Regions from separate parts of the Mycobacterium sp. IDUB_19 genome, predicted to be linked through region 3. Evidence: predicted binding sites of a transcription regulator. Region 3 holds the regulator's gene; each other region holds the start of a gene.
What was found. The regulator LexA, encoded in region 3, represses DNA repair genes until DNA is damaged. The targets are predictions, from matches to a motif close to CGAACANNTGTTCG.
Positions count from the first base shown of each region.

Region 1: the regulator LexA is predicted to act here: its motif matches at 2,917-2,930, upstream of ACZY0B_RS12610 (error-prone DNA polymerase).
Region 2: the regulator LexA is predicted to act here: its motif matches at 2,330-2,343, upstream of ACZY0B_RS17860 (alpha-ketoglutarate-dependent dioxygenase AlkB).

Region 1 is NZ_JBVAXR010000012.1:123,366-127,410, reverse strand. It holds gene ACZY0B_RS12610 (error-prone DNA polymerase) at 1-2,903, opposite strand, end outside; gene ACZY0B_RS12605 (wax ester/triacylglycerol synthase domain-containing protein) at 3,065-4,045, shown strand, end outside.
Region 2 is NZ_JBVAXR010000022.1:68,679-72,723, forward strand. It holds gene ACZY0B_RS17845 (dolichyl-phosphate-mannose--protein mannosyltransferase) at 1-22, shown strand, start outside; gene ACZY0B_RS17850 (hypothetical protein) at 136-984, shown strand; gene arcA (arginine deiminase) at 1,036-2,250, opposite strand; gene ACZY0B_RS17860 (alpha-ketoglutarate-dependent dioxygenase AlkB) at 2,358-2,966, shown strand; gene ACZY0B_RS17865 (DUF5642 family protein) at 2,970-3,641, opposite strand; gene ACZY0B_RS17870 (DUF5642 family protein) at 3,652-4,045, opposite strand, start outside.
Region 3 is NZ_JBVAXR010000003.1:194,822-198,866, forward strand. It holds gene ACZY0B_RS04695 (LGFP repeat-containing protein) at 1-2,311, shown strand, start outside; gene lexA (transcriptional repressor LexA) at 2,330-3,031, opposite strand; gene ACZY0B_RS04705 (LysM peptidoglycan-binding domain-containing protein) at 3,346-3,840, shown strand; gene nrdR (transcriptional regulator NrdR) at 3,998-4,045, shown strand, end outside.

The sequences.
Region 1 (4,045 bases), on a different contig from region 3:
GCCAGCTCCAGCTCGCTCATTCCGGGCAGCGCCGGGACGTGCGATGAGGACCCCACGCCGGGCAACCGATCCGGCCGTTGGGTGGCCGCGGCCCCGGCCGCCCACAGCGCCTCGCGCCGTGACGTCCCGAAGCAGCCCAGCGCCCCGGCCGTCGCCAGCGCTTCGGTCTGCGGCACGGAAAGCTGCAGCCGGGTGGTCAGATCCAGCAGGGAAGCGAACGCGCCGTTGGCCTTTCGCTCGTCGACCAGCTGCTCGGCGAGGTCGTCGCCGATATGACGGACGGCGCCCAGGCCGAGGCGGACGGCGTTCCCCGCATCTTCCAAGGTGGCGTGCGCCAGGCTGGCGTTGACATCAGGTCCGTGCACCAGCACGCCGTGCCGGCGCGCGTCGGCCACCAGCGACTGCGGTGAATAGAAGCCCATCGGCTGCGCACGCAGCAGCGCCGCGCAGAACGCGGCCGGGTGGTGCAGCTTGAACCACGACGAGTAGAACACCAGCGACGCGAAGGACAGCGCATGGCTTTCCGGGAAGCCGAAATTGGCGAACGCCTCCAGCTTTTCGTAGGTCCGGTCGATCACCTCGTCGCCGGCGCGATGCAATCTGCGCATGCCGTCGTAGAACCGGCCGCGCAGCCGTTGCATCCGTTCGGCCGAACGCTTGGATCCCATGGCGCGCCGCAGCTGGTCGGCCTCGGCGGCGGAGAATCCGGCGCAGTCGACCGCGAGCTGCATCAGCTGTTCCTGGAAAAGCGGCACTCCCAGTGTCTTTCGCAACGCCGATTCCATGGACGGGTGGTCGTAGACGACCGGGTCGATGCCGTTGCGCCGCCGGATGTAGGGGTGCACCGAGCCGCCCTGGATGGGCCCGGGACGGATCAGCGCGACCTCGACCACCAGGTCGTAGAACACCCGCGGCTTCAGCCTGGGTAACGTCGCCATCTGCGCACGCGACTCCACCTGGAACACGCCGACGGAATCGGCGCGGGCCAGCATCTCGTACACCGCCGGCTCGGAGAGGTCGAGGCGGGCCAGGTCCACCTCGATGCCCTTGTGCTCGGCCACCAGATCTATCGCGTAATGCAGCGCCGAGAGCATGCCCAGCCCGAGCAGGTCGAACTTCACCAAACCGATGGCCGCACAGTCGTCTTTGTCCCATTGCAGGACGCTGCGGTTCTCCATCCGCGCCCACTCCACCGGGCAGACGTCGGCGATCGGACGATCGCAGATCACCATGCCGCCGGAATGAATGCCCATATGCCGCGGCAGATTCCGGATCTGGGTGGCCAGGTCGATCACCTGCTCGGGGATGCCCTCGACATCGGCCGAATCGACCAACCCGTTCCAATGGCTGATCTGCTTACTCCAGGCGTCCTGCTGGCCCTGCGAGAAGCCCAGGGCACGGGCCATGTCGCGCACCGCAATTCGCCCGCGGTAGGTGATGACGTTGGCGACCTGGGCGGCGTAGTCCCGGCCGTATTTGTCGTAGACGTACTGGATGACTTTTTCCCGCTGATCCGACTCGATGTCCATGTCGATGTCGGGCGGCCCGTCGCGGGCGGGCGACAGGAAGCGCTCGAACAAGAGCTCGTTGCCCACCGGGTCGACCGCCGTGACACCCAGGGCGTAACAGACCGCGGAGTTGGCCGCCGATCCCCTGCCCTGGCACAGGATGTTGTTCTCCCGGCAGAACCTGGCGATATCGTGCACCACCAGGAAGTAGCCCGGAAATGTCAGTTGGGCAATAACTTTCAGCTCGTGCTCGATCTGGGCGTACGCTCGCGGCGCACCCTCGGGGAGTCCGTAGCGATCCCGTGCTCCCGCCATCGTCAACTGCCGCAACCAGCTGTCCTCGGTGTGCCCGTCGGGCACGTCGAACGGCGGCAGCTTCGGCGCGATGAGTGCCAGCCCGAACGCGCACTGCTCGCCTAGTTCGGCAGCGGCGGTCACCGCCTCGGGGCGCTGCGCGAACAGCCGGGCCATCTCCTCGCCGGACCGCAGGTGCGAACCCCCCAGCGGGGCCAGCCATCCCGCGGCCGAGTCCAGTGACTGCCGAGCCCGGATGGCGCCCATCGCCATGGCCAGCCGGCGCCGCGACGGCCCCGCGAAATGCGCCCCGGTGGTGGCGACGACGCCGACCCCGAACCGCGGCGCGATCCCCGCCAGTGCCGCGTTGCGTTCGTCGTCGAGCGGCTGGCCATGGTGGGTCAACTCGATGCTGACCCGCCCGGCCCCGAAGCGATCCACCAGATCGGCCAGCGCCCGCGCCGCCGCGTCCGGACCGCTGTCGGAAAGCGCCTGGCGCACACTGCCTTTACGGCACCCTGTCAGGATGTGCCAATGTCCGTCCGCGGCCTCGGTCAGCGTGTCGATGTCGAAGCGCAACTTGCCTTTCTCACCGCCGGCCAGATGCGCCGCGGCCAGTTGCCGCGACAGCCGGCGGTAGCCCTCCGGGCCGCGGGCCAGCACCAGCAGGTGCGGGCCGGGTGGGTCCGGGTTCTCGGTACGAGCCCCCGAAACCGACGAGGCGCCCAGCGACAGCTCAGCGCCGAACACGGTAGGCACGTCGAGTTCGACGGCCGCTTCTGCGAACCGCACCGCCCCGTACAGACCGTTGTGGTCGGTCAGCGCCAGCGCACGCAGATCCAGCCGGGCGGCCTCCTCGACCATCTCCTCGGGTGTGCTGGCCCCGTCCAGGAAGCTGTACGCCGAATGCGCATGCAGCTCGGCGTACGCGACGGACGAGCGACGCCGCCGCTCGTTCGGCGGCTCATACATCCCGCGCTTGCGCGACCAGGGAGCCTCTGCCGGGGGGTCCGGCGAAATCGGCGTGCCGGCGTGCCGCGGCTTGCTGTCGAGCAGCCGCTCCATTTCCGCCCAACTCCGCGGCTCATTGCCGAAACCCACGCCCATAGTCTATCGAAAGTATGTTCGATTTGGCGCTCGGCTGTTAAAGCGGTTGTTAAACCGGTCTTCAACTTCTAAACACAGTCTTAACGGACAGGTATCTATCGCGATGAGGCACTGCGACAGATACTGGTACGGGGCAACTACGGGCGGGACTGAAAATGGTACAGCTGACAACGGCATTGGATACGGGTTTTCTCACCGCGGCGGACCCCGATCGGCAGGCGAGCATGGCGACCGGCGCGGTCGCCATTGTTGACGGCGCTGCCCCCAATCTCGCTCGACTCGAAGTCCTTCTGGCAGAACGTATCAAGTCCATACCGCGGTGCAGCCAGGTGCTGCGCACCCACCCGTTCAGCGGTGCCCAACAATGGAGCGACGATCCGGGATTCGACCTCACCCATCACCTGCGCCGGGTCGCGGTTCCCCACCCGGGCGATGAAGCAGACCTGTCGCGGGCGATCGCTCACGCCCTAGAGCGTCCCCTCGAATTGGACCGCCCGCTGTGGGAGTGCTGGGTCATCGAGGGCCTGAAGGGCAAGTGGGCAATCCTGATGAAGGTCCACCACTACCTCGCCGACGCCACCCCTGCCGCCCACCTCCTCACCCGACTCTGCGACGATGCCGACAGCGAGATGTTCGCCAACCACGTTGAGCCCAAGCAGGATTCGACGCAAACCCAGAAGCCAGGCTGGGCCGACGCACTCTGGCGAGCATCGGCCGTCGCCGGCACCGTCACCAGCGCCCTGGCCGAGACGCTGTGGTCGGCGGCACGCACGTCGTCGAGCGGCCCGGTGGTCACCATGCGGCGCTACAGCACGGTGCGCGTTCCCCTTGCCGCCGTCGACGCGGTGTGCGGCAAGTTCCGGGTGACCACCAACGACGTCGCGCTCGCCGCCATCACCGAGGGCTTCCGGGCCGTGCTGCTGCACCGCGGCGAACAACCGCGCGCGGGCTCGCTGCGCACCCTGGAGAAGACGTACCTCCCCGTCGAGCACGACGATCCGGTACAGCGGCTGCGGCTCGTGCACAGCAGCTTGAGCCGGCCCAAGCAGGATAACCAGAACACGGGCGCGAGCATCATCGACTTGGCAACCAACCACATGCCGTTTGCCTTGTGCACCAAGGCACTTCAGCTGGTG
Region 2 (4,045 bases), on a different contig from region 3:
CTGGCTGCCCAGCTGGCGGTAGTTGCGGCGCCGGCGACGACGGCGAGATTGCCGCCATGGCTGTGATGCGGGTGCCGACCACGACCCTGACGGCAATCTCGCTGACATGTCGGTCAGTGCTCGCATCATGGGCGCGTGGTGGGGGTCTTTCTCGGAAGCGAAGCGATAGCGCGGGGCACGCTGACCCGCGGTCAATTGCGTTGGAACTACCGGCAAATCCATCGCGATGTGTACCTGACAAAGGACGCACCGAGATCGCTGCGGGACAACATCTACGCGGCCTGGCTGTGGTCGGGCCGCAAGGGAATCATCGCCGGCCGTGCAGCCGCCGCGCTCCACGGAGCGAAATGGGTCGACGATTTCGCGCCGGTTGAGCTCCTCGGGCCGTTCAACCATCCACCGCCGGGCATCGTCGTTCGTCGCGAACGGATCGAGTTGGAGGAAACCGTGGAAGTGGGCAGCCTCCGCGTAACCGGTCTTGCGCGAACGGCATTCGATCTGGCGCGGCATTTACCAATCGGTGTCGCGGTCGCCAATCTCGACGCGCTGTCAGCCGCGACCGGGGTCACCGCGTCTGACGCAGCAGCGTTGATCCCTCGCCACACGGGGGCGAGGGGCGTCCGCCAGTGCAGGGAGGCTCTGGACCTGATGGACGGCGGCGCGCAGTCGCCCAAAGAGAGCTGGTTGCGGCTCGTCCTCATTGACGCTGGCCTACCGCGGCCCGTCACGCAGCTCAAAGTCACCGATGGCCATCTCGTTGCCTACCTCGACTTGGGATGGGAACCGCCAATGGTGGCGCTCGAATACGACGGCGACCACCATCGCAGCGATCGGCGCCAATACGTCAAAGACATCCGCCGAGCAGAAATGGTGGAACGAGCCGGTTGGCACGTGATCAAGGTCATCAACGAGGACCGGCCGGACGTCATCGTTCGACGGACTCGGGACGCCCTGACACGCCGATTGACGTCGAGATTGCCGTAGTGGTTGCGGCAGGGGCCAAAACACGACCCTGACGGCAATCTCGACGGAAAACTAGGACAGCGCGTCCCGCGCGACCGGGCACGACATGCACCGCGGCCCGCCGCGGCCGGTGCCCAATTCGGACCCCGCGATCGTCAACACCTCGATGCCCGCGTCCTGCAGCCGGGTGTTGGTCTGCACGTTGCGCTCGTAGGCGACGACGACGCCGGGCGCCAGCGCCAGCGTGTTGTTGCCGTCGTCCCACTGCTCACGTTCGGCGATGACGGGGTCGAGACCGGTGTCGATGACGCGCAGCTTGTCGATCGCCATCGCCTTGGCGGCGGCTTCCAAAAACGGCGCCTCGTCGCCGATGTTCACACCGTCTTGGGTGCGCTGAAGCGTGAACGCCGAAAGCTTGTCGACGACGTTCGCGTACATGACGACGGTGTCGGTGTCGACCATCGTGCACACCGTGTCCAGGTGCATCTGCGCACGCCGCTGCGCGATCGGAACGGCGAGCACCGTGTGCGCCAGGTCGTCGTCAAAGAGGCTGCGCGCCAACGCCTCCGCACCGGCAGGGGTGGTGCGCTCCCCTACCCCGACCGCGACCACGCCGGGGGAAAGCAGCAGCACGTCGCCACCCTCGACGGGCGCGGTGCGCGATTCGTAGGCCCGCCGCACCCCGGTGAACCGCGGGTGATGGGCATAGATGAGGTCGGTCAGCGACGCCTCGCGAACCCGGGCCTGCAGCGCCAGCGACGGAATTACCACCCGCGGGCCGATCCAGATCGACGAGTCCCTGGTGAACACCAGGTTCGGCAGTGGGTCGATGACGAAATCCGCACCGTGGTGCATACGCAGCACCAGCGACACGTCGGTCCGGGTATCCGGTGGCAACTCGTTGAACGTCATGCCGGCCATCAGGACGTGCGCCAGCCTGGTCGGGTCCAGGCCACGCAGGTACGCCGAGAGCTCTTGCGCCAGCGGCACTCCCAGCCGGCGTGCATTCACGGCGGCGGCAACCCCCTGCATCCGGGCGGCTCCGCTGTGGTTGAGCGCCTCGGCCAGCAGGTCGGACAGCAGCAGCACTTCCACCCCGCGGGAGCGCAGCAGCCCGGCGAACCGGTCGTGCTCCTCCTGTGCACGAGCGACCCACGGCAACCCGTCGAAGAGCAGCTGGTCATTGTTGCCCGGGTTGAGTCGCCGCAGCTCGGCGCCGGGGCGGTGCAGGATCGCTACCCGCAGCGCGCCTACCTCGGAATTGGTGCCCAACTCAATAACACCCACAGCTAAACCGTAGCCGCGGAATTCAAGGCCGTCGCGTCACACCCGGGGCGCGCTGGTGACCCGGCGAGTCCCGATCAGTCGAACGGATGTGCGATAGGCTGAGCGTTGTGGGGACCGCGGTACAGGGCTCGCTGTTCGAGCACACCCAGCGACGGCACCTCGGCGACGGTGCCTTTATCGAGATCCGCGCCGGTTGGCTCAGCGACGACCCTGCGGGTGCTCAAGAACTGCTCGACGCGCTGTTATCCACCGTCCCGTGGCGGGCCGAGCGCCGCCAGATGTACGACCGGGTGGTCGACGTGCCGCGGCTGGTGAGCTTTCACGACCTGACCGTCGAGGAGCCGCCCCACCCGCTGCTGACGCGGCTGCGTCGGCGGCTCAACGACATTTACGCGGGCGAGCTCGGCGAGCCCTTCACCACGATCGGGTTGTGCTGTTACCGCGACGGCTCCGACAGCGTCGCGTGGCACGGCGACACGATCGGCCGCAGCAGCTCCGAGGACACCATGGTGGCGATCATCAGTCTCGGCGCCACCCGGACCTTCGCGATGCGGCGGCGCGGCGGCGGGCCGTCGTTACGGCTGCCGCAGGCGCACGGCGACCTGCTGGTGATGGGCGGATCCTGCCAACGCACCTGGGAGCACGCCGTTCCGAAGACCTCGTTGCGCAAGGGCCCGCGCGTCAGCATCCAGTTCCGGCCGCGCGACGTGCGCTGAGCGTCAGCTGCGGATCGCGGCCACGGCTTTGACGAGCAGGTCGCGGGCACGCTGCGTGTCGACCTTGGCGACCGGCTGGTCGGCGACGACGAGCGGATTGGCGATCACGATCACCTGGTAATCGCCGAACTGCGCGGAGTAGTCGTATAGCTCGCCGGTGCGGGTACCGCCGGCCAGCACCGCTTGCAGGACGCGATGCACGCCGAATGTGTGCGTCCCATCGATGGGCGGCGCGTCGATGACCTCCAGGCCGCCGCGTACCTGGCCGCCGGAGAACGCGACCTTGTCGCAGTCCTTGCCCGGGTCGTTCGTCGGCAGCGGCTTGGACGTCTCAACCGCGATGACGACGTACCGGTTGCCGTTGCCCTCGGCGGATACCGCGGCCATGTTGCCCTGCACGTCCGGCGGCATGTCCGGCCCCGACGCCAACTTCGCGCAGTTGGCCGGATCGAACTTCAGCCCCTCGGGCAGCTTGCGGGCGGACAGCAGTTTGGGATCGATCGCGCGTTCCGAAATGTCGGTGACCTTGAACTCGGGTCCAAAGTTCGACTTGATCTGGACGACCTTGGCGATGTCGGCGTTTGTCGCGGTGGTGGTATTCGACGAGCAACCGGCGAGCACGAACCCGGCTGCGACGACGCACACCAGCTTGGACACCGTGGCTAATCTACCCATAGCCAGACGTTCAGCTGCGCAACGTGGACACCGTTTTGGCGAGCAGATCGGCGGCGAATTGCGGCGGTAGGGCCGGCAGCGCGGAACCCGGATCGGTGGTCAAGGTGGTGAACGCGTAGTAGTTGCCCAGGTACGCGATGAATGTGTATGTCCGCGAATCGATTTCGGTTCCGGACTCGACCGATGATTTGATGTCGGCGACCATGGCGACGGTTTCGGCACCGTCGATATGCGGGGGTACGGTCAGCCGCACACTGATCGTGGTGTGCTCGGAGGTCATGGCCCACTGGCCACATGCGGCGACGACATCCTGGTCAAGGACCGTTGGCCCTGGCAAAGACACCACGATGGCGTTGATGACGCCGCCCTGACCCGAGGCGGACAGGCCCTGCGCGGATTGGTCT
Region 3 (4,045 bases):
GCTGGCACCTACCGCCTCAGCTTCTCCGATCGGCGACGCCGAAGCCGCCATCATGGCCGCGTGGGACAAGGCCGGCGGCGATACCTCACCGCTCGGCCATCGCAAGGGCGACGTCTACCCCGTGGCCGACGGCTTCGCGTGCGACTTCGACGGCGGCAAGTTTTACTTCACCACGGCCACCGGTGCGAAATTCGTGTACGGGCCGATCCTGGAAAAGTACGACATGCTCGGCGGCCCGGCCGGCAGCGATCTGGGATTTCCGACCATCAACGAGGTTCCCGGACTGGCGGGCCCCGACAGCCGCGTGGCGACGTTCTCGGCCAGCGACAAGCCGGTGATTTTCTGGACGCCCGATCATGGCGCGTTCGTCGTGCGCGGCGCCCTGAACGCCGCATGGGACAAACTCGGTAGCTCGGGCGGTGTGCTCGGCGCCCCGGTATCCGATGAGACTTACGACGGCGAGGTGTCCTCGCAGAAGTTCGGCGGCGGCCAGATCTCCTGGAACCGCAAAACCAAGGAATTCACGACTGAGCCGGCGGGATTGGCCGACCAGCTGAAAGGCCTGCAGGTAGCGATCGACCCCAGCGCGGCCATCAACATGGCCTGGCGCGCGGCCGGCGGCGTGAACGGCCCGCTGGGCGCCAAGCAGGGCGGCCAGTATCCGATCGGCGGCGACGGAATCGCCCAGAACTTCGCCGGCGGCAAGGTGTTCTTCAGCCCGGCGAACGGCGCGAACGCCCTCGAAAGCGACATTCTGGCGAAGTACGAGTCGGTGGGTGGCCCGGTCAGCAGCGACCTGGGTTTCCCGATCGCCAACGAGTCCGACGGCGGCGTCAGCCCCAACAGCCGGATCGCCACCTTCTCGGCAGCCGACAAGCCGGTCATCTTCTGGAGCTCTGACCATGGCGCCTTCGTCGTGCGCGGGGCGATGAAGGCCGCCTGGGACAAGCTGCGGGGTCCCACCGGAAAGCTGGGTGCCCCGGTCGGCGATCAGACCGTCGACGGGGACGTGATCTCGCAGAAGTTCACCGGCGGCAAGATCTCGTGGAACCGCGCAAAGAACACCTTCTCCACCGACCCGGCGAACCTGGCCCCGCTGTTGTCCGGCTTGCAGGTGTCGGGACAGAACCAGCCGAGCGGTTCGGCAATGCCGCCGCACGCCAAGAAGTGGTTCAGCTGGAGCTGGTGGTACCTGTTCGCCCTGGTCCCGCTGCTGGTTCTGGTGTTGCTGGCAGTATTTGTGGCGTTGCGGTGGCGCCGGCATCGCGCCGAGCGCGTCGCCGCGCCCTACGACTTCGATCGCGACGTCGACGTCGGCGGTTACGACGACCCGGGTGAGCCGCGCTGGGGGCCCGATTACGCCGACGCCTCGATCGAGCACTTGTCCTACGGCGACCTGCACGCACCGGAGCACCACGACGCCGACAACGCCCCGCGAGCCAGGTGGCCGCATTCGCCCGAAACGGCCGACCTGGACGAAGACGCCGAACCCGCGGCCGGGTACGACGACGAAACCGTATCCGAGGAGGAGTGGGATCAGTTAGGGGTCGACGACCAAGATCCCGACGCGGTCGACACCGATTCCATCCCCGTGGTGTCGGCGGACGATCTCGCCGAGGCCGGCTATGGCGATGAGGTTCCCGAAACCGCCTACCCGGACGCTGTCGAGGTGCCGGAGCGCGCTGATCCGGACGCTGAATACACCGATGCCGGCGTCCCGGAAGCCGCCTACCCAGACGCCGCCGAGGAAGACGTCGCGTATGCGGAGGCCGGCTATCCGGGGGTCGACGATGACCAGGCGGCCTATCCCGACATGGCCGTGCCGCACACCCCGCCGGACGCCCACCCCGACGCCTCCTATGCCGACGACGCTTTTGCCGACGACGCGTATGCCGACGACGCGGCGGAGTCCGCGTATCCCGATGTCGCCGTGCCGCACACGCCGCCGGATCTTGCCGGCGCGGGCGGCTCCGCGTCCGGCGCTGCCTCCGCCGCCGGCCTGGCCGCCGTGGTCGGCGCAGCAGCCGACGCCGCGCCGAGAGGCGGACGGCACGCAGCCGCGGATGCCGACGACGAGTCTGATTTCGAACCGACAGCCGCCCTCGCGGCACTAAGCCCGGCCGGGCGTCCGACGATCCACCTGCCGCTGGATGACCCGTATCAGATACCCGACGGTTATCCGATCAAGGCGAGCGCTCGCTTCGGCCTGTACTACACCCCGGACAGCGACCTCTACCACGACACGCTCGCCGAAGTCTTCCTGTCCAGTGAGGAAGCCGCGCTGGTCAACGGCTTCATCAAGGCCGACTAGACGCCGGACCTCGCGGCGCTAGACCTTGCGGATCACCGTGACGACCTTGCCGAGCACGGTCGCCTCATTGCCGGGGATGGGATCGAACGCCGGGTTGTGCGGCATCAGCCACACCTGACCACCCGCGCGCTTGAACGTCTTGACGGTGGCCTCACCGTCGAGCATGGCGGCGACGATGTCGCCGTTGTCGGCGACGTTTTGCTGCCGCACCACGACCCAGTCGCCGTCGCAGATCGCGGCTTCGACCATCGAGTCGCCGACCACTTTGAGCAGAAAGAGCGTGCCCTCGCCGACCAACTCGCGGGGGAGCGGGAAGACGTCCTCGACGGCTTCTTCGGCCAGGATCGGTCCACCGGCCGCGATGCGCCCGAGCACGGGGACGTAGGTGGGTTCCGGCAACGCGTCGGAGCCGGCGACCTCGGTGACCGCAGCGGCCGTCGCGATGTCGTCGGCACTGCGGACATCGACGGCCCGGGGGCGGTTGGGGTCGCGGCGCAGAAACCCTTTGCGCTCGAGGGTGCGCAATTGGTGAGCCACCGAGGACGTCGATGTCAGGCCGACGGCATCGCCGATCTCCCTGATGCTCGGCGGATATCCGCGGGTGGTCACCGATTCCCGGATGACGTTCAGGATGGTGCGTTGCCGCTGGGTAAGCGATGAATCCACGGAATGCAACCGGCCTTCGGGGCCGGCGGCTGAGGTGTTGTTGCTGTCGCTCATGGCACTGAATGTAGCCCCCTTGAAGCCGCGAATCAAACATGTGTTCGACTAGCGTGTCGCAATCCGGCGGACTTGGGCCTAAAGGCCCCAGGACTGGCCCCAAAGTCCCTAGGACTGGCGAATCACAAGTGTGTAACTTTCGAGAAGATCGGGTATTCGCGCGACATGACGGTACTAGCAACCCAGCAGTCCTGTCGGTGGCGTGGTCTAGCGTTTTGCTCGTGCGACACGCTTCGCTCAAATGTTCGGATTTCGAACACACGAGCGATACTGTCGAACACACGAGCGAGGATTAGTTGACCGGAGGAACGCACATGACGCTCATGCACACAGTCTCACCGCGGACCAGCAACGTGCGGCGCCCCAGCGATGGGTTCCTCGCGCGGCCTCGCTACGACCAGCAACGCGCGCAGCGGGCGCGCCGGTCCGTGCAGTCGCGGCCGGTCGGCGCCCCGATGCGCTACCGCGGTACCGGCGTAGCGATGTCGGCCGCGCCGCATCGCCGGCGTCCGGCCACGCTGGGGACGACGTTGGGCCTGGCCCTGATGGCCGGGATCATCACGCTCTGGCTGGGCCTGGTCGCGAATCTCGGTCAGCTCGCCAACGGGGACTCCGCCGCCGCGGCCGCTCCCGTACCGGACAGGCTGTCCGTCGTGCAGGTCGAGCCGGGCGAATCCCTCCAGGACGTCGCACACCGGGTGGCGCCCGAAGCGCCGGCCCGCCAGGTCGCCGACCGTATCCGCGAACTCAACAACCTGAACTCGCCGTCACTGGCCGCCGGCCAGACCCTGATCGCGCCGGTCGGCTGACGGCGCCGCGGCGTAGTTCCGAAAACCGCTCTACGCCAACGCTGCTCAGTTCTCGCGCTGGTATCAGCGCACGTGTCGCGGCTACATTAGCCCGGCGGGGAGCGCGCGGGTACGCTCGGAGTGTTCTGCGAGATGCCGGCACAGCGAAGGAGCGGTCATGCATTGTCCGTTCTGCCGACATCCCGATTCCCGGGTAATTGACTCG